Regions from separate parts of the Arthrobacter sp. UYCo732 genome, predicted to be linked through region 3. Evidence: riboswitches for the same ligand, from Rfam matches in the RefSeq annotation. Region 3 holds a riboswitch; each other region holds the start of a gene.
What was found. A riboswitch is a leader RNA that binds a small molecule or an ion and turns the genes downstream of it on or off. The one in region 3 is predicted to bind S-adenosylmethionine.
Positions count from the first base shown of each region.

Region 1: another riboswitch for S-adenosylmethionine. It lies ahead of metX (homoserine O-acetyltransferase MetX); the one in region 3 lies ahead of ABIB45_RS09725 (acyl-CoA dehydrogenase family protein).
Region 2: another riboswitch for S-adenosylmethionine. It lies ahead of ABIB45_RS00810 (aminotransferase class V-fold PLP-dependent enzyme); the one in region 3 lies ahead of ABIB45_RS09725 (acyl-CoA dehydrogenase family protein).

Region 1 is NZ_JBEPPJ010000003.1:254,706-264,170, forward strand. Features, by position in the region: gene ABIB45_RS07330 (CPBP family intramembrane glutamic endopeptidase) at 1-139, shown strand, start outside; gene ABIB45_RS07335 (VOC family protein) at 271-909, opposite strand; gene ABIB45_RS07340 (bifunctional o-acetylhomoserine/o-acetylserine sulfhydrylase) at 1,114-2,439, shown strand; SAM riboswitch class IV at 2,515-2,629, shown strand; gene metX (homoserine O-acetyltransferase MetX) at 2,643-3,758, shown strand; gene ABIB45_RS07350 (hypothetical protein) at 3,831-4,346, opposite strand; gene ABIB45_RS07355 (SGNH/GDSL hydrolase family protein) at 4,749-5,543, opposite strand; gene ABIB45_RS07360 (alpha/beta hydrolase) at 5,693-6,343, shown strand; gene ABIB45_RS07365 (RNA-binding S4 domain-containing protein) at 6,426-6,659, opposite strand; gene ABIB45_RS07370 (DMT family transporter) at 6,693-7,709, shown strand; gene ABIB45_RS07375 (glycine--tRNA ligase) at 7,899-9,284, shown strand; gene ABIB45_RS07380 (GNAT family N-acetyltransferase) at 9,287-9,465, shown strand, end outside.
Region 2 is NZ_JBEPPJ010000001.1:179,233-188,697, forward strand. Features, by position in the region: gene ABIB45_RS00800 (metal-dependent transcriptional regulator) at 1-607, opposite strand, end outside; gene ABIB45_RS00805 (class I SAM-dependent methyltransferase) at 639-1,397, opposite strand; gene ABIB45_RS00810 (aminotransferase class V-fold PLP-dependent enzyme) at 1,500-2,921, opposite strand; SAM riboswitch class IV at 2,957-3,070, opposite strand; gene hisN (histidinol-phosphatase) at 3,230-4,042, opposite strand; gene rsgA (ribosome small subunit-dependent GTPase A) at 4,098-5,213, opposite strand; gene aroA (3-phosphoshikimate 1-carboxyvinyltransferase) at 5,197-6,588, opposite strand; gene ABIB45_RS00830 (DoxX family protein) at 6,595-7,131, opposite strand; gene ABIB45_RS00835 (sigma-70 family RNA polymerase sigma factor) at 7,375-8,250, shown strand; gene rsrA (mycothiol system anti-sigma-R factor) at 8,247-8,507, shown strand; gene ABIB45_RS22505 (50S ribosomal protein bL37) at 8,628-8,702, opposite strand; gene ABIB45_RS00845 (PadR family transcriptional regulator) at 8,808-9,422, opposite strand; gene ABIB45_RS00850 (DUF4097 family beta strand repeat-containing protein) at 9,422-9,465, opposite strand, start outside.
Region 3 is NZ_JBEPPJ010000005.1:41,463-50,927, forward strand. Features, by position in the region: gene ABIB45_RS09700 (VOC family protein) at 1-249, opposite strand, end outside; gene ABIB45_RS09705 (VOC family protein) at 137-703, opposite strand; gene ABIB45_RS09710 (DUF3073 domain-containing protein) at 941-1,174, opposite strand; gene ABIB45_RS09715 (septum formation family protein) at 1,443-2,105, shown strand; partial or broken gene ABIB45_RS09720 (muconolactone Delta-isomerase family protein) at 2,146-2,256, opposite strand; SAM riboswitch class IV at 3,068-3,181, shown strand; gene ABIB45_RS09725 (acyl-CoA dehydrogenase family protein) at 3,537-4,469, shown strand; gene ABIB45_RS09730 (acyl-CoA dehydrogenase family protein) at 4,482-4,784, shown strand; gene clpB (ATP-dependent chaperone ClpB) at 4,885-7,542, opposite strand; gene ABIB45_RS09740 (Nramp family divalent metal transporter) at 7,851-9,098, shown strand; gene ABIB45_RS09745 (sulfate/molybdate ABC transporter ATP-binding protein) at 9,193-9,465, opposite strand, start outside.

The sequences.
Region 1 (9,465 bases), on a different contig from region 3:
CGTCGTTATGGGGGTGGTGTTCGCTTGGCTTTATACCAGGACGAAGCGGGTGATGCCGCTGGTCATCGCCCATGCGGTGCTGGACATTGTGGCTTTTGTGGGCTTTAGCTTGTTCGGCCGGGCTGTTGGCTTGGGGTGACGCGGCTGGGTTCCGTTAAAGCGATTCGGCCGCCGTCGGCAGGTGACGTCGTTGTCACGCGCTGATGGCGGCCGAAGATGTGATCCGGGCAGCGCTGCCCGGGGGATCGGATATTGGTCGGAAACGGACCGTCAGATGGTGACGGCTCCGGTGGCAGTTTCGAACGTCACGGACAGGATGCCTGGGGTTCCCTTCGGTGCAACCCACTCGACTGCCACGTCCTCCAACGGCTTCTCTACCGGTTCACCCAGCCAAGCCGTCACTCGCTCGGCGGACCCGGCGATAGTCAGGCAGCTCATCTTGACGTTGCTCTCATAGGCGTTGGACGGGTGGAGGGAGGGGTCGCCCTCCCACTTGAGCATGTAGGGAACCTGCGGGTCCGCGATCAGGCCCAGGATGCCGATCTGCTTCCAGGCCAGCTCACGACCGTCCGGGAACTTGCGGTTGCCGTTGACGGCGGCCCGGCCCAGGCGGTCTTCGAACGGGGCGAGGTCGTCCACTTCGACGCACCATCCCATCCAGCCGCCGCCGGCTTCGGACCGTGCCCGGACAGCCTGCCCGAAGGGAGCCTTGTCCGAAGCCGGGTGGTTCAGAACCTCTACAACTTCCAGGTATTTGTGGTCGGCGAGGGGAATGATCATGTTTCGGGTTCCGAAACGGGGGTGCACTCCACCCTTCACGGCTTCAACGCCGAGGGCGGACGAAATACGTTCGGTGGTGGCAACGAGGCCATCTTGTTCACAGGCGTAAGAGACGTGATCCATGCGCATGCCATCATCTTGGCACTTTGTGATGCGCCTCTCAGCTAAGGGTTGCCTTACCAGGTTTTGTGTTTCGGCAGCCCATCGACACCCGCGCACAACAACCCTGAAAACCGCCCCTGACCACCTTCGTCACAATCCTGTTACCGGCCCGGAAGCCTTCCTACACTGAACGCACATGCGCAGTGCCATATCTCGTCAAAGGAGCCCTGAATGTCGAACGGATGGTCTTTCGAAACCCGCCAGATCCATGCTGGCCAGGAGCCGGACAGCGCCACAGGCGCCCGTGCCCTCCCGATTTACCAGACGACGTCGTTCGTCTTCCCCAGCGCGGAAAGCGCCGCCAACCGGTTTGCCCTCGCGGAGCTCGCGCCGATCTACACACGCATCGGCAACCCCACGCAGGATGCCGTGGAGCAGCGTATTGCCAGCCTGGAGGGCGGGCTGGCGGCCCTTCTGCTGAGTTCCGGACAGGCGGCGGAAACCTTTGCCATCCTGAACATTGCCGAGGCCGGGGACCATGTGGTGGCCAGCCCCAGCCTCTACGGCGGTACTTACAATCTCCTGGCGCACACCCTGAAGAAGTTCGGCATCTCCGTGACGTTTGTGGCGGACCCGGACAACCTGGAGCAGTGGCGGGACGCCGTGCAGCCCAACACCAAGCTCTTCTTTGCCGAGGTGGTCTCCAATCCGCGACAGGACGTGCTGGACATCGAGGGCGTGTCGCAGGCCGCCCACGATGCCGGCGTGCCGCTGATCGTGGACAACACCCTGTCCACGCCTTACCTGATCCGCCCGCTCGAATGGGGCGCAGACATTGTGCTCCATTCGGCGACCAAGTACCTGGGCGGGCACGGCTCTGCCATCGCCGGCGTGATCGTGGACTCCGGCAATTTCGACTTCGGCAAGGACCCGGAACGGTTCCCCGGCTTCAACACTCCGGATCCGACGTACAACGGGCTCGTGTACGCCCGGGATCTCGGGGCCGGAGGGGCGCTCGGCGCCAACCTGTCCTACATCCTGAAGGCGCGGGTCCAGCTGCTTCGTGACCTCGGCTCGGCGGTGTCCCCGTTCAACGCCTTCCTGATTGCCCAGGGGCTGGAGACGCTGAGCCTGCGGGTGGAACGGCACGTGGCCAACGCAGTCGACGTTGCGCGCTGGCTGGAGGCAAGGGACGACGTCGAATCGGTCGCCTATGCGGGTCTGCCGTCCAGCCCCTGGTACGAACGGGGCCGCAAGTACGGTCCCAAGGGCACCGGTGCCGTGGTTGGATTCACCCTGGCCGGCGGGGCGGAAGCAGGCAAGCGCTTCGTGGACGCCCTGGATCTCCACTCGCACGTGGCCAACATCGGGGACGTCCGCTCGCTGGTCATCCACCCGGCGTCCACCACGCACAGCCAGCTCCCACCCGAGCAGCAGGCCATCGCCGGTGTGACACCGGGGCTGGTGCGTCTATCGGTGGGCATCGAACACATTGATGACATCATCGCCGACCTCGAAGCAGGGTTCCGGGCGGCCAAGGGCGCGGCCGTCAGCTGAGCCAGGAAGCCCCGCGAAGTCACAACCAGTCACACTCTTAGCCAGAGGCCGGGGCTGTTTCGTACACTCGAAGCAGGTCATGAGTGTCAGCGACAGCCCCGGCTTGCTGGCCGGCAACCCTCTTCCGTGGCGGGGTGCCCCGGGTGAGGACCTGGCCAGCCGGTCAAATGACGGCGGGCAAGCGCGTAGAAGAGGTCCTTTCCATGACGATCACCATCTCCCGAACTGCGGCTCCCGGAAACGGCGTGGTCCGCTACGCCAGCATTGGCGGCCTGCAGCTCGAAGCCGGCGGCAACCTGCCGGACGTCACTCTGGCATACGAAACGTGGGGAACGCTGAACGCGGACGGCTCCAATGCCGTCCTGATTGAGCATGCTCTGACCGGCAGCACGCACGTGACGCGCGGCGACAGCGACGAGCCCGGCTGGTGGGAGCAGCTGGCCGGACCCGGTGCGCCGGTGGACACTGACCGTTTCTTTGTGGTCTCCATCAACATTGTGGGCGGCTGCTACGGCTCCACCGGCCCGTCGTCGGAAGCCCCTGATGGAAAGCCATGGGGATCCCGTTTTCCGTTGGTGACGCTGCGTGACACCACGGAGGCTGAGGCGCGGCTGGCTGACCAGTTGGGCATTCACAGCTGGTTTGCCGTGCTGGGCGGCTCGTTGGGCGGCGCGCGTGCGCTGGAGTGGGCGGTCAGCTTCCCGGAACGGGTGCAGCGCTGCGCTGTGATCTCGGTCGGGGCGGCGAGTACGGCCGAACAGATCGCGTTCGCCCAGGCGCAGACCCTCGCCATCCGGCAGGACATCAACTTTAACGACGGCGACTACTACGGCGGACCGTTGCCCCAGGACGGCCTGGCGCTGGCCCGCCGCATCGCCCACATCACTTACCGTTCGGCAGAGGAACTCGACGGCCGTTTCGGACGCTCAGCGCAGCTTCCCGAATCACCGCTTCGGGCCGCAGCGTTGGGGGAGCGCGGGCGCTATCAGGTGGAAAGCTACCTGGACCACCAAGGGAAAAAGCTGGTGAGCCGCTTTGACGCCAACAGTTACATCGCGCTCACCGATGCATTGATGAGCCACGATGTCAGCCGCGGCCGGGGCTCCCTGGACGAGGCTCTTGGCCGCGCCACCGCCAGGTTCTTCGTGGCGGCCGTGGACAGCGACCGGTTGTACTTTCCGTCGCAGTCCCGCGAACTGGCCGACGCGCTCCCCGGCGAGGTGGACGTCCATGTCATCGAGGCTCCGATCGGCCACGACGGCTTCCTGACCGAGATCGGCCAGCTCGGCAACCAGCTGCGGAGCGTGTTCCTGGTCTAGGACGGGTTCCAGGTTTAGGGCCCGTTCTGGTTCAGGGCGGAGGTTCCCTGCCGCCGAGGTTCTGGGCGGGGATCAGCCGTTCATGATGTCGGAGCGGCGCTTCATGTATTCCTCCATGGCCAGTTCACCATTGCTGTACTGCTGGTCCAGCTCGGCTAGCTTCCGGGCGCGGTAGCCCTGCGGGGCCGACGGCGGCGGGGGAGTCGCCGGGGCAGAGGGGGCCTTGGGTGTTTCTGCACTGCGCTGCTGCCCGTTCTGGGGCTCCCCATACTGTTGCGGCTGACCGTACGGCGGGAACTGCTGGCCGGGGAACTGCTGGTCGGCGGGCGGAACAGGCTGTATCGGCGGGAGTGGCTGGCTCGGCGGCAGGGGCTGCGGGCTCATGATCTCGCGGTAGCCGCCGCTCATGTAATCCTGCTGCGTGTAGCCATCGCGGGGCTGCCGGTTTTGCTGTCCGGGAAACTGACCGGGGTAGCCGCCGGAGAACCCCTGCCCCTGATTCCGTTTGTTGACAGATTTCCGGTACATCCGCATCGCAATCGGAATCACGAACGACAGGATGATGATCCAGAAAAACAAGCTGTTCACGGTGTAGCGCCTCTCATATGTGTCCTTCCAGCTTAAGCCCCGGCCAGCCTAAGTCTCCGGAGCCACCCAGACGGCCCGGATTCCCAGGAAAGCCCCGTCCCGGTCCACGGCGCACTGCACCGCACGCTCCACGGCTTTGCCCCGCGTCGTGCCGCGAAGGGGCCCGATCGGGCGCGTCGAACACACGGATGTCCAGCTCGCAGCGACCGGGACAGAGGATGTGCCGCCAGAAACCGGCCAGCCGCCTTTTCAGCAGGACCACGTGCATCGGCGCACCGTCCCACGGGAACGCGGGAGCGATGCCGCCCAGATAATGCCCGGCGGCGGAATAGCCCATCACGTATTCGTCGTAGCACTGGATCAGGTCGATCCGCCGAGTGGGGCCGGGCGCCGCGCCGGCGGCTAGCGGCGGACGTCGGTGGTGCCCAGCGGACCCTCACCGGAACCCAAGGGGACGCCCGGACCGAACACCGGCCCCGGCGTCGGGCGTTTTGCGGTAATGCCGTCGCCGGAGGAGCGGTTGCGCAGCCGCCGCACCACCCACGGGACAAAGTGCGTGCGGGCCCACACCAAATCCCCGGACCGGGCTTCGCGCCACGTGCGCTGTGGCATTGACTTGGGCAGAAGCGGCTCCAGCGTGTGGTTCACATTGAGCGAGTCCAGCACCATGGCGGCGATGGTGTGGTGCCCCAGCGGTGAAAAATGCAGGCGGTCCTCGTCCCACATCTGCGGATCATTCAGCTGTTTGAGCGACCACATGTCGGCAATGATGGCGTCGTGGCGTGCCGCCACGGTGCGGAGGTTCTCGTTGTAGATGGCCACTTTGCTGCGGATCCGCCCCAAAACAGAGGAACCCGTGTCCGGGCCGTTGAACAGCACCACCGTGGCGCCGCCCATCGCCAGGATCTGGACCACCGAATCGAGCTTTTCCGCGAGGGCGTCGGGGTCGCCGCCGGGCCTGATGAGGTCGTTTCCGCCGGCGGAAAGGGTCACGAGGTCCGGCTTGAGAGCCAGGCACGCGGCGAGTTGCTGGTCCACGATCTGCTGCAGGAGCCGGCCGCGGACGGCCAGGTTGGCATAGGCAAAATCGTCCTGGCCGCGGCCCAGTTCCTCGGCTACGCGGTCAGCCCAGCCGCGGTATCCGCCGGGGCTCGAAGGTTCGGGGTCCCCGATGCCCTCCGTAAAGGAATCTCCCATGGCTACATAGCGGCTCCACGGGTGGGATTCCGTAACCGTGTGCGGATTCTGCAGGGCTCTCGCGTCACTCACCGTCCTATCCTGCCCCTTCGTCCGTAAGCTACGCCACCGTAGGTAGTTACCGGCGGGTAACTGTAAGAATGGAAACCATGACTGACGCCCAAGTATTTCCCGCCCCTGTTGTTATGTGGTCCCGGCCCGAGGACCAGCGCTCCGGACGGCCGCTGCTGGTGCTGCTCCACGGCTATGGCGCCAACGAACAGGACCTGCTGAGCCTGGCGGATCTGCTGCCCGAGGAAATTGTGGTTGCCTCGCTCAGGGCGCCGCTGCCCACTGGTCCGGGCTTCATGTGGTTCCCGCTGACGGCCTCGATCGATTACACCCTGGACGCCGTCAAGGAGGCGGCCGGCTACGTGCAGGGCTGGATCGACTCCGTCAAGGCCCACCACCCGTCCGTGACCCTGCTGGGCTTTTCCATGGGCATGGCCATGGCCACCACGCTGCTCCGGCAGCGGCCCACCGACTACGCCGCCGTCGTCGGGCTTTCCGGCTTTGTGATTGATGCCGACGGCGATCCCGCGTTCCGGGACAGCGAACTGGACGGATCCGTCCCTCTGTTCTGGGGCCGCGACCAGCAGGATCCGGTGATCACTCCGGACAAGATCGAATACACCATGGGCTGGGTCCGTGGGCACGTCAAGCTCACCAAGGTGCTCTATACCGGGATGTGGCACGGCATCAACCAGCAGGAGATCGGGCACGTCTCCGAGTTCCTGACCCACGAGGTGCTGAACAAGTAACAGACACCACAAGCAACGGACGACGGCGGCCCGCGGCTAAGTGGCGCTGGCCGCGCCGTTGTTGTTGTCGCGAGTGCGGGTGTCAGGCTTCGGGAGCGCTGACCCTGACCGTCTGGCCATTTACCGTCACGGTATCGCCGTTGTGCAGCTGGCGGCCGCGCCGTTCGTCGATCTCGCCGTTGACCTTGACGAGTCCGTTCTTGATGAGCTCGGCGGCTTCCACGCCGTCCTCCACCAGGCTGGCGAGCTTCAGGAGCTGGCCGAGGCGGATCATGCTGTCACGGATGGGGATCTCTTCAATGTCCTGGTTGCTCATACCAGCAATAATGCCTGACGTAAGGTGAATTCAATGACCCACACCCCACGGCTGCCACTGCTCGCCGGCCTTCCGCTGGCAGTCGGGGCGGGACTGGCCATTCCCGTCCAAGGGCGCATCAACGGCGCCCTGGGGGCAAGGCTCAACGACGGCATCGCCGCGGCTGTTGTGGGGTTCAGCACCGGCCTGGTGCTGATGATCGTGATCTCCCTGGTCATGCCCAGTGGCCGCGCCGGGCTTGCGAGGATCCTGCCGGCGGTTCGGAGCCGGGCCTTCCCGCCCGTATATGTCCTGGCCGGCGGGATCGGTGCCTTTTTTGTGTTCGCACAGTCCTTCACCGTCGGCGTCCTGGGCGTGGCCCTGTTTACGGTGGCAGTGGTGACCGGCCAGACGCTGAGTGGCCTGCTAGTGGACCGGCTGGGCATCGGACCTGCCGGCAAACGGGCTGTGACCGCGATGCGGGTGGTGGGCTGCGTGCTGACCGTGGCCGCGGTGGCATGGGCTGTTTCGCCGCGGCTGGCCGGCTCCGGCTTGCAGGGCGGCACTGGCACCTCCCTGGACGGCACCTCGCTGAACGGCGCAGGCGGCCCGGAGTTGGTCCTGCCGCTGATCCTCCCCGTCCTGGCAGGGTTCCTCATGAGTTTCCAGCAGGCCATGAACGGGACGGCCACGGTCCATTACCGCTCGCCCATTGCGGCCACACTGGTCAACTTCGTCGCCGGTGCGGTGTTGCTGTGGATTGCCTTGGGCATCAAAGTGGCGTTGCTCGGACCGGGCAATCCGTTGCCGGCCGAATGGTGGTACTACCTGGGCGGGCCCATGGGCTGCATCTTTATTGGCCTGGGTGCGCTGCTGGTCCGCAGCCTGGGAGTGCTGGTCACAGGGCTGGGCATGATCGCGGGGCAACTTCTGGGTTCGCTGGGCTTGGACCTCCTGGTGCCGGCGCCGGGGACTGTCGTGGAGTTGACCACCGTCCTGGGCACCCTGCTGACGCTGGGCGCTATTATCTTGGCCACCCTGCCTTGGCCCCGGGGTGCCTTCCGCCGGTAGCGCTTTCCCGGCGCAGTGGCCGGTAGGCTAGGACACGCAGTCCGCTGCACCTTGTTCCCAGCACCGTTCCCAGCCCCTTGTTTCGTTCATTCGCCCCGCCCGCAGTCAGCGGGATTGCACACCCGTGCATCGGGGCCAGATAAACCGCGGACCGCACCCAGCGGCCCTGTAGAAAATTGGAGTTCCACCATGGCACCAAAGTCCGTACTCGACCAGGTCATTTCCCTCTCCAAGCGGAGGGGTTTCGTGTTCCAGGCCGGTGAGATCTACGGTGGTTCGCGTTCTGCCTGGGACTACGGGCCCCTGGGTGCCGAGCTGAAGGAAAACATCAAGCGCCAGTGGTGGCAGTCCATGGTCCGCGGCCGCGAAGATGTGGTTGGCCTGGACTCGTCCGTCATCCTGCCCCGCCAGGTATGGGAAGCCTCCGGCCACGTTGAGGTCTTCTCCGACCCCCTGGTGGAGTGCCTCTCCTGCCACAAGCGCTACCGTGCAGACCACCTTGAGGAAGAGTATGAGGAAAAGAAGGGCCGCCCCGCCGAAAACGGCCTGAAGGACATCGCCTGCGCCAACTGCGGCACCCGTGGCGAATGGACCGCACCGCAGGAATTTTCCGGCCTCCTCAAGACCTTCCTCGGCCCGGTGGCCAGCGAGGAAGGCATGCACTACCTGCGTCCGGAAACGGCCCAGGGCATTTTTGTGAACTTCAACAACGTCCTCACCACGTCCCGGAAAAAGCCGCCGTTCGGCATCGGCCAGATCGGCAAGTCCTTCCGGAACGAGATCACCCCGGGCAACTTCATCTTCCGCACCCGCGAGTTCGAGCAGATGGAAATGGAGTTCTTCGTCGAGCCCGGCACGGACGAAGAGTGGCACCAGTACTGGATGAAGGAGCGCATGTCCTGGTACACCGGCCTGGGCATCCGCGAGGACAACCTGCGTTTCTTCGAGCACCCGCTGGAAAAGCTCAGCCACTACTCCAAGGGCACCACCGACATCGAATACCGCTTCGGTTTCCAGGGTTCGGAATGGGGCGAGCTGGAGGGCATCGCCAACCGCACCGACTTTGACCTCTCCACGCATTCCAAGGCGTCCGGCCAGGACCTGAGCTACTTCAACCAGGCCACCAATGAGCGCTACACCCCGTACGTGATCGAGCCGGCCGCCGGCCTGACTCGATCGTTCATGGCCTTCCTCGTGGATGCTTACACCGAGGACGAGGCACCCAACGCCAAGGGCGGCGTCGATGTCCGCACTGTGCTGAAACTTGATCCGCGCCTGGCCCCGGTCAAGGCCGCCGTCCTGCCGCTGAGCCGCAACGAGGACCTGTCACCGAAGGCCAAGGACCTGGGCGCCAAGCTGCGCAAGAACTGGAACATCGACTTCGACGACGCCGGCGCGATCGGCCGCCGCTACCGCCGCCAGGATGAGATCGGCACCCCGTTCTGCATCACCGTGGACTTCGACACCCTCGAGGACCAGGCCGTGACCATCCGTGAGCGGGACACGATGAGCCAGGAACGCGTCTCGCTGGACAAGGTGGAAGGCTACCTGGCCGCCCGCCTGATCGGCGCCTGAGAATGGCCATCGAATACCGCGAATGGCGCGACGGCGATGACCTGGCGCTGCTCGAAATCTGGGGCGGCACGGAGACCGAGCAGGCCCGGCAGTTCCGCGGGGCCCTGACCGTCTCGTCTGCCGGCAACGACGGGACCCCGTGGCGGCGAACCATCGTGGCCGAGGACGTGATCGACGGCGT
Region 2 (9,465 bases), on a different contig from region 3:
TGATCCGCACCACCAGAGCCCCGCCGAAGGGCTTGCGGCCCATGACCTCCACATTGGCGTCGAGGTCGATTTCCTCTGCCGAAAGGTATCGGAGCAGGTCCGGGTTCTCGTCGCTGATCCGGGTGATCCGGCCCGTGTGGCCGGGGTCGAGTTGGCCAAGCAGGTGCGCCTCCGGCATCAGGACTTCCCCATCCGCCGTCGGGATTGGATCCCCGTGGGGGTCGCGTTCGGGGTTGCCCAGTTTTGCTGCCATACGCTCGATAAACGTGTCCGACACCGCATGCTCAAGAAGCTCGGCTTCGTCGTGGACTTCATCCCAGCTGTAGCCGAGTTCCTGGACGAGGTAGGTCTCGATGAGGCGGTGGCGGCGGACCATGGACAGCGCCAGCCGGATACCTGCCGCGGTGAGGGTGATGGCGCTGTACGGTTTGTGGTCCACCAGGCCCTGGTCCTTGAGCTTGCGGACCATCTCCGAGACCGAGGAGTTGGCCACGCCCAGGCGCTGGGCCAGTTGCGAGGAGGTGATGGGCTTGTCCTGCCACTCCGTGAAGCCGTAGATGACCTTGACGTAGTCCTCGATGGAGGAAGAGGGGGCGCTGGACTTCACGGGTCCAAGCCTACCCGGTGGTCCGTGGCCGTCACGCCTTGACGGCCCGCCACGTCAGGGTCAGGTACGGCAGGGCGATGTCGTCGTCGGCGTTGTGCCCCAAATGTTCGTGCAGGTACCAGTCGAGGTTCGCCAGGACCTTGCTCCGGGTGGCTTCGTTGGCACGCAGGTAGTAGCTGCGCGACTTCGTCAGCTCCATAATGTCCGCCGTGCTGAGGCTGTCATCCCAGCGGGTCACGTGGCTCTCGAGGCCCTCGAACTCCGGCCCAACCGCCGGCCGGAAGCCAGGTTTGTAGACGTCTCCGGCGTGCATAATGCGAGACAACCTGTGCACCCAGGGAAGTGACGTGTCCAGCTGGTTCCAAATCAGTCCCAGCGTTCCGCCGGGCCGGAGGATCCGCGCCAGTTCGGTGCTGGCCGGCACCGGATCGCACCAGTGCCACGCCTGGGCAACGCTGACGACGTCGAACGTAGAGTCAGGCAGGCCGGTGGCCTCGGCGGTCCCCTGGGTTGCCGCTACCGCCGGATAGTGGGCCCGCAGCTGTTCCAGCATGTCTGCGGACGGGTCCACGGCGGTGACAGCCAGGCCCCGCTCCAACAGGAGCGCGGCAAATTTGCCGGTACCGGCGCCCACATCGACAGCCTCACGGGCGCCGGCCGGGACCAGCCAGTCGGCGGAATCATCAGGGTAGCCGGGGCGCACCTTTTGATAGTGTTCGCCGCCGTCCTGGAAGCTCTGCCCGAGCTCCAGACGGCGTCCGTGCTCGAGCTTGGGGCCACCCCGTGCCACGTGCGGCCTCCTTCAACTGTGCCCATGCGTATCCTTCGAATTTACCGCATGGCCGCGCATCGTCAGTCAGCCGGTCAGTCCCGGCCTTAGTCGTCAGCGCCCTCAGTCATCGAGGCAGGGAGCGGCTCCGGCCGTGCCGGGGGTGTTCGGTGCCCAGTGCGGGTACGTGCGCGTGTCGTTGGCCGGAACCCAGCGGCCGGAATCCACCACATAGTCCCAGCCCAGGCCCGTGCTGCGGAGCTGTTCGAGGCCGGCCAGGAGCCGCTGGGCGTCCTCCAACCGGGAGCCGACGCCGAAGCTGGCCCGCAGGGATCCCGACGGGAGGCCGAGGCGCTTCAGCAGCGGGTGCGCGCAGAAGCGGCCGTCCCGCAGGCCAACGCCGTGCTCGGCCGAGAGATACGCGGCCACCAATCCGGCGTCGTAACCGGCCACTGAGAAATTCACGACGCCGATGGTGCCGGTGCCAGGGTCTGTGTCCGAGAAGATCTGGTGGACGGTGACGCCGTCGATCTTCCCGAGCCCGTCCACCAGGAATGACCGGATGGCTGCCTCATGGGCGTGCCAGCGGTCCTGGTCCAGCGACGCGATGACCTGCGTGGCGCGGGCCAGCGTGGCGGCCCCCAACACGTTGGGGGAGCCGCCCTCGTGGCGGGCGGGTCCGGTAGCCCAGCTGACGCCGTCGAGCTTTGCCTCCCGGACGGCGCCGCCGCCTGCCAGATGCGGCGTACCGGAGTCGAGCCAGTCGGTGCGTCCCACCAGGACCCCGGCACCAAACGGGGCGTAGAGCTTGTGGCCGGAGAAGGCGAGGTAGTCGACGTCGTCCGCGCTGATGTTGATGCGACGGTGCGGCGCCAGCTGCGCGGCGTCCACCACGATCCGCGCCCCGTATTCGTGGGCGAGGGCGGCCAGTGCCCTAATCGGGAGGATCTCGCCGGTGACGTTGGAGGCGCCGGTGACCGCGAGCAGGCTGACGTTGCCCTGCTCAAGTTCGGCACGGAGGACCTCGATGGTCCCGGCAACCGTGTCGGCGGCGACCACACTGCGGTGCGGGACGCCCTGCCACGGAAGCAGGTTGGCGTGGTGCTCGATGTCCAGGTAGAGAACGTCACCGGTGGGCCGCCCGTCCGTTTGCGGGAGGCAACCCGCGAGGAGGTTCAGCGAGTCAGTGGTGTTCCGCGTGAAGACGACGGAGTCGTCGTGGCGGCCGCCTACGAAGTCCCGGACGATGTTCCGGGCGTTCTCGTAAACGGACGTGCTGATCTGCGACGCATAGCCGGCACCGCGGTGGACGCTGGCATAGAACGGCAGGATCTCGTTGAGGTAGGCGGACACAATGGAGAGTGCGGGGGCGGACGCGCCGTAGTCCAGGTTTGCGTACCTGACGTGACCGCCCTGGATCAGCGGAGCCTGGATTTCCGCACCGGTGACGGCGGACAGCGGGCGTCCCGCAAGGGCGCCTGGTTCGCTGGAAAGACCGGTGGCGACGGTGTTCTGGATGGCGGGGGAGACGGTGGCAGTAGTCACGGGGACCTCACTCAAAAAGGATTCCCGGTCCCGGGAATCCGCGCTTGCCGGGTCCGTTCCGGACCGGCCTGGTCGTCACCCGGGGCACCCCACCGCGAATGGAGGGTTGCCGGCCAGCAAACCGGGGTTTAGCGCTGGCACTCGTGACCTGTTAAGGAGCCTATTTCATCGCTGCGGCCGGAGAAAAGCCCGGCTGAATGTTAAGTCGTTTATTACGTTCATTTACCCAGAAGGCGATTCTTGCGAACATAAGGCGGCGGACGCCCCCTTCAGGAGGCGCCCGCCGTCGATAATTCGGTAAAGTGCGCCTACAGCAGATCGTCCAGGCCGGGATTGAGGCGTTTGAGGACCTCGGAGTGCAGGATCGAGTTGGTGGCCAGCGCATTGCCGCCGAATGGCCCGTCCTGGCCCTCCAATGAGGTGAACCGGCCGCCGGCCTCCACCACGATGGGGACCAGGGCCGCCATGTCGTACAGGTTCAGCTCCGGCTCGCAGGCGATGTCAACGGAGCCTTCGGCCACCATGCAGTAGGACCAGAAATCGCCGTACGCGCGCGTCCGCCAGACGTCCTCGGTCAAGCCCAGGAAGTCATCCAGGTTGCCGCGTTCCTTCCAGCCGCCCAGGCTTGAATAAGACAGCGAGGCATCCGCGAGGTTGGACACATTCGAGACACGGAGCCGGGTTGCTGCGGCAAGGGACCTGCCCATGTAAGCGCCGGCGCCCTTTGCTGCCCACCAGCGTTTGCCCAGCGCGGGTGCGCTGACCACGCCCACCACAGGTTCGCCCTCGTCCACGAGCGCGATTAGCGTGGCCCAGACGGGGACGCCGCGGACAAAATTCTTGGTGCCGTCGATCGGATCAATGATCCAGCGGCGGGAGCCGTGGCCGGAGCTGCCGAATTCCTCACCGAGTACGGCGTCCCGGGGGCGCGAGCGGGACAGCTGGCCGCGGATGGCCTCTTCAGCCGACTTGTCCGCATCAGTGACCGGCGTCAGGTCAGGCTTGGTCTCGATGTGCAGGTCCAGCGCCTTGAAGCGGCTCATGGTCTGGTCATCCACGGAATCTGCCAGCACGTGGGCCAGGCGCAGGTCATCGTTGTAGCTCGAAGCGGGTTGGATCATGGTTCCAAACTACCGTCTAACGGGCTCAGGGTCGGGGACGTCGGGCGCCGGTCCTCTAGCCCACGCTGCCCAGTTCCTTGGATTCCTGGCCTTCCAGCCGCGGGTCGCTGCCCAGCAGGCGCCGCAGCGAAGCAAGCCGGGCCGGGCCGGTGGGACCGGCCTGCCCTTCGGCCACCCACGAGTCCAGCCCGCACTTGACCGCGGCCGCGTTGTGTTTGCAGCCACGCTCGCACGCATCCGTGCCAGGCTCCAGGTCCGGGAACGACCGCAGGATCCGGTCCGGGTCCACGTGCGCCAGGCCGAACGAGCGGATGCCGGGGGTGTCGATGATCCAGCTGCCGGCCGGGGCGCCTGCCAGCTTCAAGGCAAGGGCCGACGACGACGTGTGGCGGCCGCGGCCCGTCACCGCGTTCACGCCGCCCGTGGCCCGTTCGGCGCCGGTGAGAGCGTTCACCATAGTGGACTTGCCCACGCCCGAATGGCCCAGCATCACGGTGACTTTGCCGTCGAGGTAGGCACGTAGCATTGAAACGGCGTCGCCGTCCAGGCGGGCCGAGAGGCCGTCATCGGAACGCGCGTCGATGCCGGAGGCGGCGGAGTCGGCCGTCCGGCTGATGATCACCGGAAAGTCCAGGTGCTCATAGTTGGACAGCAGTTCTGCGGGATCCTTGACATCCGCCTTGGTGACGAGCAGCAGCGGCTCAATGCCGGCGTCGTATGCGGCCACCAGAGCGCGGTCGATGAAGCCGGTGCGCGGCTCCGGGTTCGCGGCGGCCACCACCACCACCAGCTGGTCGGCGTTGGCCACCACGGCACGCTCGATCGGATCCGTGTCATCGGCGCTGCGGCGCAACAAAGTGCGTCGGTCCTGGATCCGGACCAGGCGGGCCAGGGTGTCGGGCTCGCCGGAAACGTCCCCCACCAGCGAGACGAAGTCACCGGCCACCACAGGGGAGCGGCGCAGTTCACGGGCCCGTGCGGCGATGATGATCCGCTCGTCGCCCGAGTCCTCACCCACGACGGCGGTGTACCGGCCGCGGTCCACGGTGATGATGCGGCCCGTGACGGCGTCGTCGTGGCTGGGGCGGTCCTTGGTGCGCGGCCGTGAGCCTTTTTTGCTGGGGCGGATCCGGACGTCGGACTCGTCCCAGGAGTCAGTGCTGCGGGCCACCGCTGGAACCTTCCGTGCCGTCGCCGGCTGCTGTGCCCTGCGCGAGCATGTCCGCCCACATCTGTGGGAACTCCGGCATGGTCTTGGCGGTGGTGGCGATGTCCTGCACCTCGATTCCCGGCACGGCCAGGCCGAGGATTGCCCCGGCCGTGGCCATTCGGTGGTCCGCGTAGGTGTGGACGACGCCGGCGTGCAGCTTGGCCGGGCGGATCACCAGCCCATCGCTGGTTTCCTCGGCATCGCCGCCAAGCAGGTTGATTTCGGTGACCAGCGCTGCCAGCCTGTCCGTCTCGTGGCCGCGAAGGTGGGCGATGCCGGTCAGCTGCGACGGACCGCTGGCCAGGGCACACAGAGCCGCCAGTGTGGGGGCGAGCTCGCTGGTTTCGTCAAACACGGCTCCCTTGATCTCCGGGCCGCCCGTGACGGTCAGGACGCCATCAGCCAGGCTGACCTTCGCGCCCATATCCACCAGGATGGTCCGCCAGAGATCGCCCACCTGGGTGGTTCCGGCCGGCCAGTTCGGGATCCTCACCGTTCCGGCGGAGGCCAGGGCCGCAGCCAGGAAGGGGCCGGCGTTGGAGAGGTCCTGTTCGATGCGCTGGTCAAACGCGCGGATAGGGCCTGGTGCCACCACCCAGTTGTTGGGCACGGAATCGTCCACCGACACCCCGACGCCGCGGAGTACCGCCACCGTCATGTTGATGTGGTCAAGGCTGGGCACCGGTCCGCCCGCGTGCTCCAGATGGAGGCCGTCCGTGAACCGCGCGCCCACCAGCAGGAGGGCCGAAACAAACTGTGACGACGCGCTGGCGTCGATCACCAGGTGGCCGCCGCGGACTTCCCCGGTTCCTTCAACGGTGAACGGCAGCGCGGAGGGGGCCGCGCCGTCGTCCGCTGTCAGGGCCACGCCGAGCGCCTGCAGCGCCTCGATGATGGTGCCCATGGGGCGCTTCCGGGCGTGGGGGTCGCCGTCGAAAACACTGGCGCCCGTCCGCAGGGCCGCAAGCGGCGGGACAAACCGCATCACCGTTCCGGCCAGGCCGCAATCAATGTGCGTCCGTGACGACGGCGCCTCCTGGCTCAGGGGCGTGACCTCCAGGTCCGGTCCAAACGCGCCGTCGCCGGGCACCTCTGTAATGGTGGCGCCCAACTGGCGGAGGGCGTCAATCATGAGGGCGGAGTCGCGGGAATGCAGGGGGGCCCGCAGCCGCGATGGTCCGTCAGCCAGTGCGGCCAGGACAAGGAACCTGTTGGTCAGGGACTTTGAACCCGGCACGGTGACGGTGGCGTTGATCGGCCGGCTCGCAAACGGCGCGGGCCAGTACGGGACGGTATCGGCGGAACCGGGATAATCAGTCGGGGTGGAACCGGTCATCCGTCCTTACGCCCCCGTTGCGTGTTCCACGGCGCGGCGTACGGCCTTGTCCGCCTTGTGGAACTGCTTTCCGGTGGTCTTCCGGGCACCCGCAGCAGACTTCCGGGCGTCGGCAGCGATGTGCTCGGCACGCCAGGCGAGGCCGGGCTTGCCGGCCGTGTCCATCGATGCCAGCAGGGCGCCGCCGCTCAGGGAGACGTTCTTGAGGAGCTGGTTGCGGCGCGCCTCGCGGCCAGCCTTGGTGCTTATATCCGCGCTGCGCCACTCCACAAACGTGTTCAGAAGCGAAATGGCGGTGAGCAGTGTTGCCGCGAGGCGGCTGAACTTACCCAGGCCGAACAGGACGCCTGCACCCACCTGCGTTCCGCCGATCACCCGAGCCAGCATTTTCTCGTCAGCCTGGAACGGCAGGGACGCCGCGGCCTTCCGCAGGAGGGGAGAGAGCTGTTGCGCGGTGTCATCGGCGTTCTTCAGCTTGTCCAGTCCGGCGATAACGAAACTGGATGCCAGCATGGGCCGGGCGAGAGTACGGACAAAGGACATGGATTTCCTCCTGGCTGGACGAACCGCACCGAATGCGGCGGAGTCCGTTCTAGTCTTGCACTTTTGCGGAATATTTGCCCGCCGCCAGCGGTTATGGATTGCGGGTCCGACGAACACCTGTCGGCTCTAATCATGGCCGGACCACTGGTTGCCGGGACAGCGCTGGCCTGCCTCGTGTCAGCTTGAGAGAGAGTGGAGTTGCCCTTGAGGTTTCTGAAGGACGGCCCGGAGACTTCCGGCCCCGTGGCACTGCAGGCCCTGGAATCCGATCCCCCAGAGTACGGAACGCCGCGTGCCAAAGCCGTCACAGTAGACTTGAGCGCAATGAGTACCGTGGATCCGGCCGTTGCGGCCATGTATGAAGCCTCGCGACCTAACGACAATTCCGCTGGCGACGCCAAGCCTGATGCGGCTTCGACTGTGCCTGAAACGCCGGCACCCGAAACAACGGCGCTTGAAGCCGTTGGACCTGGTTCGTCGGAGCAGCCCGTGGACATCGCCACAGAGTCAGCCGAAGAACGGCGCATCCGCTTCGAGCGCGACGCCATGCAGTACGTGGACCAGCTGTACTCGGCTGCCATGCGTATGGCCAGGAATCCCGCCGACGCAGAGGACCTGGTGCAGGAGGCCTACACCAAGGCGTTTTCCGCGTTCCACCAGTACAAACCCGGCACCAACCTCAAGGCCTGGCTGTACCGGATCCTGACCAACACTTACATAAATCTTTACCGCAAGCGGCAGCGCGAGCCGCTGCAGTCTAACTCGGACACTATCGAGGACTGGCAGCTGGCCCGGGCGGAATCGCACACCTCCCGCGGCCTGCGGTCCGCCGAAGCGGAGGCACTGGACCACCTGCCTGACTCTGACGTCAAGCGCGCTCTTCAGTCCATTCCGGAGGAGTTCCGGCTGGCGGTCTATTTTGCCGACGTCGAGGGCTACGCGTACAAGGAAATTTCCGACATCATGAACACGCCCATCGGTACCGTGATGTCCCGGCTTCACCGCGGCCGGAAAATGTTGCGGGACCTGCTGGCGGACTATGCCGCCGAACGAGGATTCAAAGGCGCCGTCGAATCACAGGACACGGCCGCAAGCACAAAACAGGAGAACAGGAAATGAGCGACTGCCAAGGATTGGGCGACTGCGATGACGCCCGGATGCAACGCATCTACGAGTATCTCGACGGAGCATTGACCCGCGAGGACATCACGGAAATCAAGCGACACCTTGACGACTGTCCTGAATGCACCGAGCAATACGACCTGGAGTGCGTGATCCGCAACATGGTCAAGCGCTCCTGCACCGAGGCCGCGCCGGACAACCTGAAGAACGCGATCCTCGACCGGATCCACTCGATCCGGCCCGTGGACGCCTGAACTGGTTGGACGCCCGCACATGGTGGCTGCCTGATACAGAATTGCAGGCATAGACGAAGGACCCCGGAAACCAGGTGGCTTCCGGGGTCCTTCGCCTAAACCGTTACTCCAAGCATTGGCTTAGGCGTTGGGGCGCTTCCCGTGGTTCGCGCCGCCACGCTTACGGTCACGACGTTTACGTGCACGCTTGCTCATAGCTGGCCTCCTTAAATGTTGGTACTCAAAAGAGCTGCCCTCAAGTCTCCCACACCATGGGACACGCCGCGAAACGCGTCCCCCTGAACGACGGCGCCCGGCCGTTCAGCCCGGCAGCGAGTTACGGATGGAAATGCGCGCCTGGTCCAGGACTGCCCTCACCGTCTCCAAAGTAACGGGGCTGAGCGGCTGACGGCTGGCTTGGAGGCGCAGCTCAACGCGGAGATCGTCCCGGAATGCCTGGAGCAGCATCTCGGCCTCCTTGAGTTCGCGGATCCCCTCGGAGGACTGCCGGGTGGCCGCCTTCCTGAAGTCGGCGGCGCGGGCCGTGGAGCGTGCCGCTTCGGCCGTGGCGGCCAGGTCTGCCCGCAGGCCCCGCATGTTGGCGCGGATGTCCGCACGCAGGTTGTCCGCCAGCCGGCGGACCGAGGCGGAAATGTCATTCTCGACGCCGGCGAGTTCGTCCCGGCGCTTGTTCAGTTCCGCGAGCCCTGCTGCAGTGATGCGGTAGTTGGTGCGGCGGCCGGCTGACTCGGTGGCAACGAGCCCCGCCTCCTCAAGTTTCCCGAGGCGGGGGTAGATGGTGCCGGCGCTGGGGGAGTAGGTGCCGCCGAACCGCTCGCTGAGTGCCTTGATCAGCTCATAGCCATGCTTGGGCCCGGACTCCAGCAGCGCCAGGAGGTAGAGCCGCAGTGCACCATGGGCGAACACTGGGGGCATTAGTGCCCTGCTTCCGGATCTTGTGCTTGCTCGTTCCGGGCGG
Region 3 (9,465 bases):
AGACTCCGGCGCGATTAGTACATCCGCCCCGGCCGCCGCAGCCTTGCGCACGGCGTCGGCCACGTCGGAGACGCCAAAGTAGATCTGCCACCTCGCCGGAGCCTCAGCCGCGACGATCCCTGCCACTTCGGCACCGTTAACCATCAGCGTTGAGTAGGTCCCGCCGTCGTCCTGGGGATACTCGGTCACCTCGTGGCCGAACAGCTGCTGGAAGAACCCGACGGCGGCCTGCGGCTCGGGCGTCAGCAGTTCCGTCCAGGAGAGCGCACCCGGTTTGGTTGTACCGGCCTGTCCCGGTGTGCGTTCCGGACTGCCAGACCCCGGTGGTCCCGCCGCCGGGAGGATCCACAAACACCATCACGCCGGTGTCCCCCACTTCCTCGGGGCCGAACTGCACCGAGCCGCCGGCGTGCGGGACGTCCTCGGCCAGCCCTGCGGCGTCCTCCGCCGCGAAGTAGATGTTCCACTGGGCGTGGGTCCCCTGCGCCTCCTGGTGCGGGTTCTGCGGCGCGACTGTGGCCACCAGGTCCTCCCCCACGAACGCCTTGGCGTAGCTGCGGCCATCAGGGGTGGGCAGGTCCTTGAACGTCCAACCGAATACCGCTGCATAGAAGGCCTTGGCGGCGTTGACGTCCCGGGTCTGGACGTCGGCCCAGCACGGTTCGCCGTGCCGGTAGCGGGGAGTGGGGGAGTTCTCTGTCATGGGAGGTCCTTTCGCGGGCGGCACATCGCATCAGACTCCAGTCAACACCAAAAGGCCCGCCGCCTGCACCGGATTCCGGCACAGGCAACGGGCCTGATAACTGAGGCCAGCACCGCAGGTCCGCCCGGATCCGGGGTGCTGAAAAAAGAAGCGCTGTACAAGCGAACAGATGTGGCGTCCGAGTGTACTGCGGCGTCACGGGACCGGCTGCCCTACGGCGAATCCGGTTTGCGACAACTAGCCGATGCGACGGGTATGTACCTCGTCGTCGTCTTCTTCCAAATCGTCCGCGTACTTATCCACATAAGCCGAATAGTCCGGTTCAACGGGCTCATTCGCGAAATGGCTTGTGGCTCGACCTTCAGGGCCCTTGAGCTCGCGCTGGAGGGCTGAATAGTCAGTGTTCGGGGAATAGTACTTAATATCCCGAGCCTGCTTGGTAGCTTTTGCCTTTTGACGGCCGCGCCCCATGGCGTGACCCCCTTTTGTACTCGGACCGGAGGTGGTCACCTTGGCTATCGGTGAGGCCCCGGAATGTTTGGTCAATTTGTCGTACACCTAGATTACATGCTTTCGGCGGCAGGTGCTTGCCAGCCTGTGCGTTCGACGGCCATGTCGGGTACCCTTACCGCGCCGAACCGCGGGTTGCGGGCTTTTTTGTTGGATAGAGTCTCTTCAACAGCTGCCGGTGCGGGTGCACGGAACGGCACTTTGACAAGGCGAAACGGGAGGTATCCGGATGGACAACAGGGAACAGCATCCCATCCCGCCCAGACCTGCCGCCCCGCCCACAGCGGGTGTGCCACAGGTGGCAGCCCCGGCGGAAACAGCGGCAGAGACGGACGCAGCGACGGGCCACCCGCCGCGAAAACCCCGGCGGGTAGCATCCACTTCCCTCAAAGCAGTCTTTGCGGTGGTTCTGCTGGGGGTGGTGGCCGGGCTGGTGTGGCTCGCGAGCTGGCTCGGAGCAGAGACAACCGGCCCGCCCGCAGACCCGGGCTCCGGCGTCGTGGAGATTTTGCCCACTCGCCTGCCCACCCCGCCCGCACTTCCCCGCGACGGTGTAACTCCGCCGGACTACCGGCTGGGGGACTGCTTCAAGGACTTTGATGCTGCGGCGCTGCGGTCAACGGTGGTGGCCTGCGATACGGGCCACTCCGCCCAGCTGGTGGCCGTTTTCCGCTACCCGGGCAATGATTCTTACCCGGGCCGGGAAGCCCTCGCCGCCAAGGCCCTGGAAGCCTGTCAGGCGGCCAGGCTGGCACCTGCCGCCAATGACTACCCGCTGAACTTCCAGCGCGCGTACCCCAGCAGCACGAGCTGGGAATCGGGCGACCGCCGGGTGGACTGCTACGTCATGGCCGACGGCGGAAATGCGATCAACGCCAGCGTGCTCCCCTGACTGTTCAAGGGAGCACGACGTCGTTGCATCAGTTCCAGCGTCAGTGGATGTCTGAGGGGTGCTTCGCCAGGGGTGTGACCGAGATGTCCATGTACGGGAACAGCGGCAGGCCCGAAAGCATGTTGTGCAGTTCGTCGTTGCTTTCGGCATCATGAGCACGGTGTAACCCATAAAGTCCTTGAGCTTGAGTTTGGAGATGGCCAGTGCCGGCAGGATCCAGAACGGCTGGACAAGATCGTTCCAGGCGTTAGGCGTTGGGGGTGCCCAGGAGCAGGATGCCGAGGAAGAGGATGAAGAAGTTGATCAGGTTCAGGTCAACGCCGCCGCCGCGGATGAAGTGGACCACCACGTAGGCTATGCCAGTGCGCCGATGGCCAAGGCAAGGATCCGGCTGTTGTTGAGCTTGGACGCGATGGTGCCGGCGTCGACGTCAACCGCAAGGGGCTTGGTGGGTCCGGAGAAGTGCAGGGCCCGGTCGATCTCGGTGACCCGCTGGCGGGGCTTCGGACGGAGATCATCTCGGGTGACTCACGATTGCCGGTCTGACCTCAGGGTGAGGAGTTGCCCCAAGGTACGTTTTGAACAATATCCAGTTCGGAAACGCCCCGCCAATCTAGACACCGGCTGTAGCCTCGGCCAGCTCCTTCTTTGTGCAGGTTAACCCTTTAGACCAGGATGCTCCTCCGATGTCGCAGCCCAGTGTCACTGATGTCATCTTCTTGTAAAGGGGGCGCACCATCCGTGGAACTTAGGGTTTCAATGCGGAGTAGCGCGCCGTCCACGGAGTTCGCTGCGGTGGAAGGCACGGGAGGCTGGGGGTCCCCCGTCGCCGCGCTTACCGGGCGCCAGGTCGACTTCTTTTGTAATCCAGGCCGCAGACGCTCCGCGCGTTCGAGCCGTCCCTTCATTCGGCGTCAACTTTGTTGTACGGCCGGCCCGCGGCCCATAGAGTCCTACTCACAGATCAAGAGTTCCAACATTGAGCCCTGGCTTGTTGGGCGGCAACCCTCTTCGTGGTGGGGTGCCCCAGGTGAAGATCCGGCCGCCTCGCAAAAGCGCTGCGGCAAGCATCGAGCCCGCTTCGGCGTGGCGTCCTCGTGGACGGAAATATTCCATGTCTTATCTCTGCCTGATCCTCTCCGGGGCTTCCGGCATTGTCCCTTTCGGCATCACCGCCCTTTACGTCGGGCTCAACGCCCTGCTCAGCTTGGGTCCGCCGGGCTCGGTTGGTTCTGCGCGCTGGTTGCCCTGCTCGCCGTCTTCTACGCCGCGGCCCTGGTGATCAGCAAAACCAGCCGTTCGCAGGATCCCTGACAAGCCGCGCTCCGTACCAGCGGGGCGGCCGAACCGGTCTCCGCATAAAGACTCCACGAACAACTTCTCAGCAAAACAAAATCCACTTCCCGCAGAACATGAACGAAAGGCAATCCCATGACATCACTAACCGCCACCACCCCTGAGGCCGACTACGACACCCTCGCCAACCGGTTCCGTCCCATCTTCGCCCGCATTGCCGAGGGCGCCAGCGCCCGCGAGCAGGACCACCAACTGCCCTTCGCCGAAATCAAGGAACTCACCGCCTCAGGCTTCGGCGCCCTCCGTGTACCTGTGTCGGACGGCGGGTTCGGCGCCACACTGCCCCAGTTATTCCGCCTGCTCACCGAGCTTGCCGCCGCCGACTCGAACATTCCGCAGGCCCTGCGCGGCCACTTCGCGTTCGTCGAGGACCGTCTCGTCTCCACCGGCCCCCAGCGCGCCCTGTGGCTGGAGCGCTTCGTCAAGGGCGAGATCGCCGGCAACTCCTGGACCGAGGTCGGCACCGTCAAGATCGGCGACGTCCTCACCAAGGTCAGCCCGGACCATAAAAGCACCACAGGTGGTTTCAGGATCAACGGCACCAAGTACTACTCCACCGGCAGCATCTTCGCCGACTGGATCGACACCTTCGCCCAGCGCACAGACAACGAAGTCAAGGTGATCGCCGTGGTTAACGCCCACCAGCCCGGCGTCGCGCACTCCGATGACTGGGACGGCTTTGGCCAGCGCACCACCGGCTCCGGCACCAGCACGTTTACGGACGCAGCCGTCGAGGCGGGGAACGTCATCGACTTCGACACCCGCTTCAAGTACCAGACCGCGTTCTACCAGGCCGTGCTCCTCGCCGTGCTGGCCGGAAGCATCAAGGCCGCGGAGCGGGAGATCGCCACCGAGGTCCGCAACCGGACGAGGATCTTTTCCCACGGCAACGCCGACTCCTTCGCAGCCGACCCGCAGATCCTCCAGGTCGTTGGCCAGGTATCGGCCCGAGCCTACGCAGCCGAAGCCACCCTCGAACGCGCCGCCCGCGCACTGCAGGGAGCCTAGCAAGGCTCATTCTTGAACAACTCCGAAGAGGAAGAGCGCCTCAACGACCTCGCCGAACTCGAAACCGCCCAGGCGCAGGTCATCCTGACGGAGCTCTCCACCCGGGCTACCTCGGACATCTTCGACGCCCTCGCCGCCTCCGGCACCAGCACCAAGAAGAACCTGGACCGGCACTGGCGCAACGCCCGCACGGCCGCGAGCCACAACCCGTGGGTCTTCAAGGCCCGCATCGTCGGCGATTACGCCGTCAACGGCACCACTCCCCCGCGCGTCTGGTCCATCGGCGCCGGCCGCAAGGCCGACACCGCGAATTAGCCGGCCCTACTTGGTGGTCTGCGGGCATACGAACGGCCATAGGGTGCTTCCGCCGGCCAGCCCCAGATCCGGGTGTTGCTCCGCCGCCGGCCCCGCCCACCTACTTTTTCCGCCGGACCACCAGGCCGGTGCCGGCGGGAGCACCGCCGTCGGGCCCCGTCAGAGCCTCCTGCCCCTCGATGGTGAGTTCTTCGACGTCGGCCGCGGTGTCCACCTGCACAGTGTCGCCGTCCGCGATCTCACCGGACAGGATGGCTTTGGCCAGGCGGTCCCCGATCTCGCGCTGCACCAGCCGGCGGAGCGGCCGGGCACCGTACGCCGGATCGTAACCGGACATGGCCAGCCAGGCACGGGCGCCCTCGGACACCTCCAGGGTGAGCCTGCGGTCATGCAGCCGCTTTCCGAGTTCAGCCACCTGCAGTTCCACAATGTGGGACAGCTCGTCCACAGTCAGCGCGCCGAACAGCACCACCTCATCCAGCCGGTTCAGGAACTCCGGCTTGAACGACGCGTTGACGGTGGCCATGACGGCATTCCGCTTGGCCTGGGCGTCCAGGCTCTGGTCGACGAGGAACTGGCTGCCCAGGTTGGAGGTGAGCACCAGGATGGCGTTGCGGAAGTCCACGGTGCGGCCCTGGCCGTCGGTGAGGCGGCCGTCGTCGAGCACCTGCAGCAGGATGTCGAAGACCTCAGGGTGGGCCTTCTCCACCTCGTCGAGCAGGATCACCGAATACGGCCTACGGCGGACGGCCTCAGTCAGCTGGCCACCCTCCTCGTAGCCGACATAGCCCGGAGGTGCGCCCACGAGCCGTGCCACGGAGTGCTTCTCGCCGTACTCTGACATGTCGATCCGCACCATGGCGCGTTCGTCGTCGAAGAGGAAATCCGCCAGCGCCTTCGCGAGCTCAGTCTTGCCCACTCCCGTGGGTCCGAGGAACAGGAACGAACCCGTGGGGCGGTTGGGATCGCTGATCCCGGCCCGGGCGCGACGGACGGCGTCAGATACTGCCGTCACAGCCTTGGACTGGCCAATCAGCCGCTGGCCCAGTTCCTCCTCCATGTGCAGCAGCTTCTGGCTTTCGCCCTGCAGCATGCGTCCGGCAGGAATGCCGGTCCAGGCGGAAATGACCTCCGCGATGTCGTCGGCGGTCACTTGCTCAGCCACCATCTGGGCGGACTTGTCGGTCACGGCCGCTTCGGCCTCGGTGGCGGCGTTCAGTTCGCGCTCCACGGCCGGAATTTCGCCGTAGAGCACGCGTGACGCCGTCTCCAGGTCGCCCTCGCGGGCCGCCTTGTCGTACGCACTCCGGAGTTCGTCGAGCTTCGCCTTCAGGTCGCCCACCCGGTTCAGGCCGGCCTTTTCGGCTTCCCACCGGGCGTTGAGCGCGTCCAGCTCTTCTGTCTTGTCCGCCTTGTCGGCGCGGAGGGCAGCCAGGCGCTCCACCGAGGCGGCGTCTTTTTCGTTTTCGAGGGCAAGCTCCTCCATGGTGAGGCGGTCGACGGCGCGGCGCAACTGGTCGATTTCCTCCGGCGCGGAGTCAATCTCCATCCGCAGCCGGGAGGCGGCCTCGTCCACCAGGTCGATGGCCTTGTCCGGCAGTTGGCGGCCCGAGATGTAGCGGTTGGACAGTGTGGCAGCGGCCACCACGGCAGAGTCGGCGATGGTCACCTTGTGGTGGGCTTCGTAGCGTTCCTTGAGTCCGCGGAGGATGCCGATGGTGTCCTCGACGCTCGGCTCACCCACGTAGACCTGCTGGAACCGGCGCTCCAGTGCCGGGTCCTTTTCGATGTTCTCGCGGTACTCATCGAGCGTGGTGGCACCGATCAGCCGCAGCTCCCCCCGGGCCAGCATGGGCTTGAGCATGTTTCCGGCATCCATGGAGGACTCGCCCGTGGCACCGGCGCCCACCACGGTGTGGATCTCGTCGATAAACGTGACGATCTGCCCTTCGGAGTGCTTGATCTCCTCCAGGACCGCTTTCAGCCGCTCCTCGAACTCGCCGCGGTACTTGGCTCCGGCCACCATGGAGGCCAGGTCCAAGGCGATAAGCGTTTTGCCGCGCAGGCTTTCGGGGACATCGTTGGCCACGATCCGCTGGGCCAGGCCCTCGACGACGGCCGTTTTGCCCACGCCAGGTTCGCCGATGATCACCGGGTTGTTTTTGGTGCGGCGGCTCAGCACCTGGATGATGCGCCGGATCTCGGTGTCGCGGCCAATGACCGGGTCCAGCTTGCCCGCACGTGCCATCGCGGTGAGGTCGGTGCCAAACTTTTCCAGCGACTGGAACGTGTTTTCGGGGTCGGGGCTGGTGACCTTGCGGTCACCGCGGACACCCGGCAGGGCGGCCAGAAGCGCCTCATGGGAGGCACCGGCGTCGCGCATTAACCGGCCGACGGCGTCACTTCCGGCGGAGAGCCCCAGCAGCAGCACTTCGGTGGACACGAAGGTGTCACCGAGGCGGTCGGCCTCGGTTCTGGCGTTCTGCATGGCCTGCAGCGCGGGCCGGGACAGCTGGGCCTGCTGCGTGGAGCTGCCCGAGGTTGCCGGGAGTGCCTTGATGGCACCGCTCGCCTGCACGCTCACGGCGTCCGGGTCGGCACCGGTGGCGCGGAGAAGCGCGACGGAGACACCGTCCCGCTGGTCCATCAGCGCCTTGAGCAGGTGGGCCGGCTCGACCTGCGGGTTCCCTGCCGTGGAGGCGTTCATGGCTGCTGCCGAAAGAGCCTCCTGGCTCTTGGTGGTGAATTTGATGTCCAAAGAGAGCTCCTTCCGGGATGTTCAATAACTAAGTTGAGTCTACTACGCTCAACTTTGATGTTTGCAACATCATCAGCATTTTTGCCCTTCAGTGACATCACCGGGGCTCCCGCAGAGTAGTGTCTTTGCACTGTATCGCCGCCCCGATGATCTACCTAGGACACGGGTGTGACCGGGGACCTTTGTTCCGCGCGCGCATTCCAGCGCCGGATGCGATCGCTTCAGGGTACCTAATTACTACTTTTCGGTATGCCTAACTTTGGTCTATCCTCGGAATATCAGCGCGCCCCAATGACGAGGAATGATCGATGGCAGTTACCACCCTTCGCGAGCGCCCGGTGACCCGGGTCTGGTCCAGGCTCCTATTGCTGGGTCCCGCGTTTGTGGCTGCCATAGCTTATGTGGACCCGGGCAACGTGGCCGCCAACCTCACAGCCGGGGCGAGCTTCGGGTACCTGCTGGTGTGGGTGCTCGTCATGGCTAATGCGATGGCCGTTCTGGTGCAATACCAGTCTGCGAAGCTGGGGCTGGCCACGGGGATGAGCCTGCCGGAGATTCTGGGCAAGCGTCTTGGGAACGGTCGGCGGCGGGCGTACTGGGTGCAGGCGGAGATCGTCGCCGGTGCCACGGACATGGCCGAGGTCATCGGCGGTGCGGTGGCCTTGAATCTGCTGTTCGGACTTCCGCTGCTGACCGGCGGCGTCATCATTGGACTGGCATCGATGGTGTTGCTCGCGCTGCAGTCCCACCGGAGCCAAAAGTCCTTTGAGCTCGCGATCCTGGCCCTGCTTGGCGTGATCGCCGTCGGATTCGTCTCCGGTTTGTTCGTAAACCCGCCGGACGCCGGCAGCGCCCTGTCCGGGCTTGTGCCGCGGTTCGAGGGAACTGATACCGTCCTGCTCGCGGCAAGTATGCTCGGGGCCACGGTGATGCCACACGCGATCTACCTGCATTCGGCCCTCGCCCGGGACCGGCACGGCTTTTCCGAGGACCCGGCGGTGCGGACCCGGCTGATTCGGGCCACGAGATACGACGTCGGCGGCGCCCTCCTGCTGGCCGGCGTGGTGAATATCGCGATGCTGCTGCTGGCGGCGTCCAGCCTGCGCGGGGTGGAGGGCACCGATACGATCGCCGGGGCGCACGCAGCGGTGACGGCGGCGTTGGGGCCCGGGATCGGCGTCGTCTTCGCGATTGGTTTGCTGGCCTCGGGGCTGGCCTCCACGTCCGTGGGATGTTACGCCGGGGCCACTGTCATGGGCGGGCTGCTGAAGATCCGCGTGCCGCTGCTCATCCGGCGCGTGATCACCCTGATCCCTGCACTGGTGATTCTGGGCGCCGGAATCGAGCCGACCCTGGCCTTGGTTCTTAGCCAGGTCCTGCTTAGCTTCGGGATCCCCTTCGCACTGATTCCGCTGATTCGGCTCACGGGCAAACGTGAGGTGATGGGCATCCACACGGACTCCCGTCCGCTGAAGATCGCCGGCTGGACCAGTGCGACGCTCATCGTCGGCCTGAACTGCGTGCTGATCGTCCTCACTGTGCTCGGCCCGTCCTGACCGTGTTTGTTACCCGGAGTTTTTGTCCAGATAATCTTCCAAATGGCGCCCCCGCAGCAGATTATCTGGACAAAAACTCGGGGGATGGCGCCGCTCAGGCGGGGTAGATAGCCACGGTGCCGGCCTTGATCACGAAGTAGACCCGCGCGCCCGGCGAGAGCGCGAGATCCGACGCGGCTGCCGGGGTGATATCGGCGCTCAGTTGCCCGTTTTCGCCGGCGCGGACGCGGATCTGGTCCCCGTGCGGCTCCAGGTCGGTCACGGTCACGGGGAAGGAGTTGCGCGGGCTGCCGTGCGCCTCGGACACGAAAATGGAAACGGCCGACGGCGGGAAGACCGCCACGCCCGCCTGTCCGGCGGGCAGCGG